3 regions of the Sodalis sp. RH19 genome follow, and region 1 is predicted to be linked to each of the others. Evidence: riboswitches for the same ligand, from Rfam matches in the RefSeq annotation. Region 1 holds a riboswitch; each other region holds the start of a gene.
The links. A riboswitch is a leader RNA that binds a small molecule or an ion and turns the genes downstream of it on or off. The one in region 1 is predicted to bind thiamine pyrophosphate.
Positions count from the first base shown of each region.

Region 1 (2,266 bases):
AAGATTCGCGCCTTTGATGATTATTTCGGCTATCGCGCACTGATTGATGAAGTGAATATCTGGATCTTGCCGGAACTCACCGCCGAGCTGAGCTATTCCGGCGTCCAGCTCCAGGCGGATAACAGCACCCCGGGTCAATTGGAAACCCGGCTGGAGGAAGGCTGCTATTTCCTGCTGTTTGATGCCCGTTCGCCGCTGATGCAAAACGATGATACCCGCCGCTGGCTGAGTGAAAATATCGATCCCATCGCCATGCTGACCGAGGCGGGATCGGTCTACCAGCATTACTGGTCGCCGGCCTACGGTATCCTGCCGCGCTGGCGCCATAGCCGGGTCGCGCAACCGCGGCCAAGGCCCGCGGAGCTGCGCAGCATCACCCTGACGGTTTATCGCGCCCATTCGGAATTCGATGATCTTTGCCGCGCGCTCGGTGCGGTGCTGGCCCGGCAGGACATCGCGCTGGTGATCAATACCGTGGATTATGCCGCCTGGCATAACGGTGAGGCCGAGAGCGATTTATGGCTCGGCAGCGCTAATTTTTACCTGCCGCTGGATTATTCCCTGTTCGCCAGCTTTTACGAGATGCCGCTGATGCATCATTGCCTGCCGGCCGACCTTAGCGACGCGCTGGAGAAATGGCGCGGCAAGGGCCTGTCCATGGCGCAATGGTGCCAATCGCTTATCACCGGCCATCGCCTGCACCCGCTGTTCCATCATTGGCTGATTCTACAGGGCCAGCGCAGCATGCGCGGGGTCAGGATGAATACGCTGGGATGGTTTGATTTCAAATCCGCCTGGTTCGCCCCGCCGGACCCGCAAGACACATAAGACACGTAAGACAGGCTGTTAAGCCAGGGATAAAACCATTACACTTGCATTTGTTCTCAACGGGGTGCGAAGCGTCCGGCATAGCGTTAGCCGGCGCGCAAGCTGAGAGTATACCCGTCGAACCTGATCCGGCTAATACCGGCGAAGGGATTTGAGAGTGCGTCCCGCTGCCGCCTCAAACGCCTTTGCCGCCTTTTTTTTCCAGGAGCGCAAAGTGTTGAAAAAATGGTTACCCTGCCTGCTATTGCTCGCCGCCGCCCCGGCGTTGGCAAAACCCGTCCTGACGGTTTATACCTATGATTCCTTTGCCTCCGAATGGGGCCCGGGGCCGGCGATAAAAACCGCCTTTGAAAAAGACTGTGGCTGCGAGCTGAAATATGTCGTGCAGGAAGATGGCGTCGCCCTGCTCAACCGTCTGCGCATCGAAGGCAAGAACAGCGACGCGGATGTGGTGCTGGGCCTGGATAACAACCTGCTTAAGCCCGCGCAGGATACGCATCTCTTTACGGCGCATAACGTCGACACCGCTCATCTGACCTTGCCGCAGGCGTGGCATGATCCCACCTTCCTGCCTTTTGATTACGGGTATTTTGCGTTTGTCTATGACAAGAACAAGCTGAAAAATCCGCCCAAAAGCCTGCATGAACTGATAGACGGGCCGCAGGCGCTGAAAATCATTTACGAAGATTCGCGCACCAGTACCCCGGGACTGGGCTTATTGCTCTGGGTGCAGCAGGTATATGGCGATAAAGCGCCCCAGGCCTGGCAACGGCTGGCGAAAAAAACCGTTACCGTGCCCAAGGGCTGGAGCGAAGCCTATGGCTTATTCCTGAAAGGAGAAGCGGACATGGTGCTCAGCTATACCACGTCGCCGGCCTATCATATCAACGAGGAAAAGAAGGATAACTATGCGGCGGCGACCTTCAGCGAAGGCCACTATCTCCAGGTCGAGGTGGCCGGACAATTAGCCGCCAGTAAAAATCCGCAGCTGGCGCAGCAGTTTATGCGTTTTGTCGTTTCCCCGGCTTTCCAGCAGACCATTCCCACCGGCAACTGGATGTATCCGGTGATCAAAACCGCGCTGCCGGCCGGCTTTGACGTATTGCCGGCCAAGACGTTGAATTTCAGCGCGGATGACGTGGCGGCCAAACGCGGCGCGTGGACCCAGGATTGGTTGCGTTCCGTCAGCCAATGATGCCTGGCCGATGATACCGCGCTGGTTATGGCCGGGACTGCTGGCCGCGCTGATGCTTACGGCCGTGGCCCTGACGGCGGTCGGCGCCTTGTGGCTGAACGCGCCGACGCTCCAATGGCGCGACGTGCTGTCGGACAGCTATCTGTGGCATGTCCTGCGTTTTACCTTTTGGCAGGCGCTGCTGTCGGCGCTGCTATCGGTGCTGCCCGCCGTTTTTTTGGCGCGGGCGCTTTACCGCCGGCG
Region 1 covers NZ_CP178734.1:3,531,654-3,533,919, forward strand. Annotated here, with positions in the region: gene sgrR (HTH-type transcriptional regulator SgrR) at 1-828, shown strand, start outside; TPP riboswitch at 879-996, shown strand; gene thiB (thiamine ABC transporter substrate binding subunit) at 1,043-2,023, shown strand; gene thiP (thiamine/thiamine pyrophosphate ABC transporter permease ThiP) at 2,034-2,266, shown strand, end outside.

Region 2 (2,266 bases), 2.6 Mb from region 1:
ATTTCGCGCAACGTGATCACAACCCTGTCCATCTGTGGGAGTTTTATTATGCTGTCGGCTTAAAATGGACAGCGTTGCCAATATATTTGCAATCATTTATATAGTGTTTAAGATGCAGGCGTTGCCGCGAGAAATTTGATGCTATCATTGCCCGGTGATTCTTCTGGCTGTTGAAGGTAGGCATGATTAGATTCTGTCTTTTTAATTTATTAGCTTTGTTTTCATTAACGGCATATTCCTCTGAGCATCTCCATAAAATAATTTTAATCGATCTCATGAATAATAAGCCAATGTTTTGTCATGCTGAGCCCCGTTGGCGCTTTTCCCCGCCGATAAAAGACGATCCCTGGCTGGCCGGGCGGTTAAGCGCGCTGGCCGAGGCGGGATTTGCCCGCCTGGAGGGGGCCGGGGACAGTGCGCAGTGGTGGTTGACGCCCACCGGTGCCACGGGTGCGCAATTCTGCGGGGACGTTTGTTACGGCCGGATGTTGGTCAGTCCCCAGCGGCCCTGCTCATAGCCTTATTATTAAGTCTGCTGATAATTGTGTTTATGAGATCGACGCCGGCGGAGGGACCAGGCTCCGCCGGCAAACTCACCATTGATCTTTTCTCCCGCCCGCCGGATAATCATGCCACTTGACTCGGGGTGTCCGCCGCTGTGCGCCGGACTGAGATTTTACCCGTATGACCTGATCTGGATAATGCCAGCGTAGGGAAGTCACGGCCTGTTGTCCCGCCGGGTCCGTCTTCCTCAGCGCCGGCTGGGAGCGCTATGATTACCGAACCTGCCGAACTGCCCGGCTTAGCCGCCGCGTCTTCCCTTACCCTGCTGCGCCAGCGCAAGCCATTAGTCCATTGTATGACCAATGACGTGGTACAGGCGTTTACCGCCAATGCGCTCCTGGCCGTCGGCGCCGCCCCGGCCATGGTGATCGAACCCCGTGAGGCGGTTCAGTTCGCCGCCATGGCCGATGCGCTGCTGGTGAATATCGGCACGCTGACCGCGCCGCGGGCCGAGGCGATGATGGCCGCCATTACGTCGGCCAATCAGGCCGGCACGCCATGGGTGCTGGATCCGGTGGCCGTGGGCGCATTAACCTTCCGTACTGAATTTGCCCGGGGCATATTGACGTTAAAACCCGCCGCCATTCGCGCCAATGCCTCGGAAATCCTGGCGCTGGCCGGGCAGCCGGCCCTGGGCCGCGGCGTGGACAGCGCCGACGACTCCCGCTACGCCCTGCCTTTTGCCCGCCAGCTGGCCGCGGACTATGGCACCCTGGTCGCGGTTACCGGCCGGGTGGATTTTATCACCGACGGCGATCGGGTCTGGTCCGTAACCGACGGCGACGCCATGATGACGCGCGTCACCGGTACCGGCTGCGCCTTATCGGCCGTGGCGGCGGCGTTTTGCGCCCTGCCGGGCGATCGGTTGCAGCATCTGGCCGCCGCCTGCAGGATCATGGCGCGGGCCGGGCGGTTAACCGCCCGGGACGCGGCGGGTCCGGGCAGCTTTGCCGTCGGCTTCCTCGACCGGCTGTACGGCCTGCAGGAGGAGGATATACAATGAAGCGCTGCCATAACCTGCTCAGTATCGCCGGCACCGATCCCAGCGGCGGCGCCGGTATCCAGGCTGATTTAAAAACCTTCTCGGCGCTTGGCGCCTATGGCGCCACGGTCATCACCGCGCTGGTGGCGCAAAATACCCGCGGCGTGCAGTCCATCTATCCTATCAGCGCTGAATTCGTCGCCGCCCAGCTGGATTCCGTGCTCGGTGACCTGCGTATCGACAGCGCTAAAATCGGCATGCTCGGGCAGGCGGACATCGTGCGGACGGTGGCGGCAAAACTGCGGCAATATCCCATACCCTATGTGGTGCTCGATACCGTGATGGTGGCGAAAAGCGGCGATTTCCTGCTGTCGCCGGATGCCGTGAGCGCCGTGCGGGATGTCTTATTGCCGCTGGCGTCCATCATCACCCCTAATTTGCCGGAAGCGGCGGCGCTGCTGGGCTGCCGCGCCGCCGCCAGCGAGGAGGAAATGCGCCGGCAGGGCCGGGAACTCCTGGCCTACGGCTGCCAGGCGGTGGTGATGAAGGGCGGCCACCTGCATGGCGACTCCAGTCCCGACTGGCTTATCACCGCCACGGACGAACGGCGTTTCGACGCCGTCAGGGTGAACACCCGGCATACCCATGGCACCGGTTGCACGCTCTCCGCCGCGCTGGCGGCCCTGCGTCCGCTGCATGACGACTGGGCGCAAACGCTCG
Region 2 covers NZ_CP178734.1:353,102-355,367, forward strand. Annotated here, with positions in the region: TPP riboswitch at 633-733, shown strand; gene thiM (hydroxyethylthiazole kinase) at 773-1,567, shown strand; gene thiD (bifunctional hydroxymethylpyrimidine kinase/phosphomethylpyrimidine kinase) at 1,564-2,266, shown strand, end outside.
Region 2: it holds a riboswitch for thiamine pyrophosphate, as region 1 does, so the genes downstream of both, thiM (hydroxyethylthiazole kinase) here and thiB (thiamine ABC transporter substrate binding subunit) in region 1, are expected to answer to the same signal.

Region 3 (2,266 bases), 800 kb from region 1:
CAATTCGCCCAGGGTATAGAGTTCGGCAAACTGCGCTTCGTCGTTGGCATCCTGGATGGAGCCGGGACGCAGGCCGTCCCCGAGGGATAATGAGACGTCGTAGTCGGCGCAAATCTGGCAAATATCGCGAAAATGCTCGTACAGGAAGCTTTCCTGGTGATGCGACAGGCACCATTTGGCCATAATGGATCCGCCGCGCGACACGATGCCGGTCAACCGTTTGGCGGTCATCGGCACGTAACGCAACAGCACGCCGGCATGGATGGTAAAATAGTCCACGCCCTGTTCCGCCTGCTCGAGCAAGGTGTCGCGAAAGCATTCCCAGGTCAGGTTTTCCGCCACGCCGTTGACTTTTTCCAGCGCCTGGTAGATGGGCACCGTGCCGATGGGCACCGGACTGTTGCGCAGGATCCACTCGCGGGTTTCATGGATATAGCGGCCGGTGGACAGGTCCATCACCGTATCCGCTCCCCAACGGGTCGCCCAGACCAGCTTCTCGACCTCTTCCTCAATGGATGAACTGACGGCCGAGTTGCCGATATTGGCGTTGACCTTGACCAGGAAATTGCGGCCGATAATCATCGGCTCCGACTCCGGATGGTTGATATTGGCGGGGATAATGGCACGACCGTCGGCCACTTCCCGGCGCACGAACTCCGGGGTAATATCCGGCGGCAAATGCGCGCCGAAGCTCTGGCCGGGATGCTGTTGCAGCAATACGTCGCCGCGGATGCGTTCGCGGCCCATATTTTCCCGCAGGGCGATAAACTCCATTTCCGGCGTAATGACGCCGGCGCGGGCATAATGCAATTGCGTGACGCGCCGGCCGGATTTGGCGCGCCGCGGCGTATGGCTGGGGGCGAAACGAACCTCATCCAGGCCCTCGTCGGCCCGGCGTTCGCCGGTATAACGCGAGCTTAGGCTGTTCAACGCCTCGCTGTCCCCGCGCTGCTCAATCCAGCCCGAACGCAGGCGGTGAAGGCCGGCGCGCACGTCTATCTCTGTCGCCGGATCGCCATAGGGTCCGGCGGTGTCGTATACCGGCACCGGCTCGTTTTCTTCGTAGCGCGGCGTTTTGCCGTTGCCGCCGATAAGCGTGGGGCTAAGCGCGATCTCCCGCATCGGCACCCGGATGTCGGCGCTGTTGCCCTGGAGATAAATACGCCGGGAGTTGGGGAAGGCTTCGCCTTTCAGACGATGGATGAATTCCTGCGCCTGGGCGCGCTGCTCACGGCGGGAAGGGGTGGTTTTGGATAACGACATAGCAATTCCTCACAATAAACGGGAAAATTGCTTGTCAGGAGCGCTACGGGAGTAATGAGGCCGGGCTTTGAATTTAGCAAAATAGACTATAAATCAAAGCGTTGCTTTACTCTTGTTCCCTTCGCAGGTATTAACCCGATCAGGTTCCGCGGATCCCGAATTAACGGTCTCAGCCTGGCGTAATGTACGCGCTAGGCACTCCGACAAGATATAGCGGCCCGTGAAGGACCGGTTACGACTTACTGCTTACCGCAAAATTACGCCAGACGCGATACGTCCGGATTATTGGCGGCCGGCACCGAGGCCAGGTAGTCCGCTTTATATTCCAGCGCCTGCTGGATCAGTTTGTCCTCCAGGGCAAAACGCGTGGCCAGGGCCTCGCCCACGCCGGAAAGCGCCTGTTGGAACTCCATACAGTTATCATGATCGATGGCCGTTTCCAATTGGCTATCATAAAATGCCATGATTTGTTTGGTATTTTCCTGCAACGCCGGATACAACTGGGTACTGATGATTCTTTTGCTGCTGCTGGTATCGTCCGCGTCCTGAACGATACGATCGTAGATATGGAAATGGCCGGCGGAAAGGTAGTCCACCAGTTTATGGCAAAAGTCGTCCAGCGCGTTTTCGTCCAGGGGAGTATGCTTTTCTTTATTGGGCTTAAGACCGATGAGATGGTAATACGCAATGAGCAACTTCCTGCGGGCCAGTATCCACTGATCGATCAGTTCGTTACTGCCGCCAACGCGTTGAGCCAGAATGTCCAGCTGGTTTAGCATGATTGACTCCGATGTAATAAAGTAACGCTGCGTTACTCATCAATTAAAGCTAATTTCTAGCTTGCCAGTGAATAAGAGGTAGTGCAACTAAAATGGAACAAGAACTCAACGGTAGCGAAAATGGCTGGTGGATCGTCAGCCAGGACAGCAAATTGTGGTTACCCAAGGGGGAACTGCCATTTGGAACGGCATCGGCCTGGTCACTTCAAGGATTGACAGCGACG
Region 3 covers NZ_CP178734.1:4,327,024-4,329,289, reverse strand. Annotated here, with positions in the region: gene thiC (phosphomethylpyrimidine synthase ThiC) at 1-1,263, opposite strand, end outside; TPP riboswitch at 1,363-1,476, opposite strand; gene rsd (sigma D regulator) at 1,521-2,042, opposite strand; gene nudC (NAD(+) diphosphatase) at 2,135-2,266, shown strand, end outside.
Region 3: it holds a riboswitch for thiamine pyrophosphate, as region 1 does, so the genes downstream of both, thiC (phosphomethylpyrimidine synthase ThiC) here and thiB (thiamine ABC transporter substrate binding subunit) in region 1, are expected to answer to the same signal.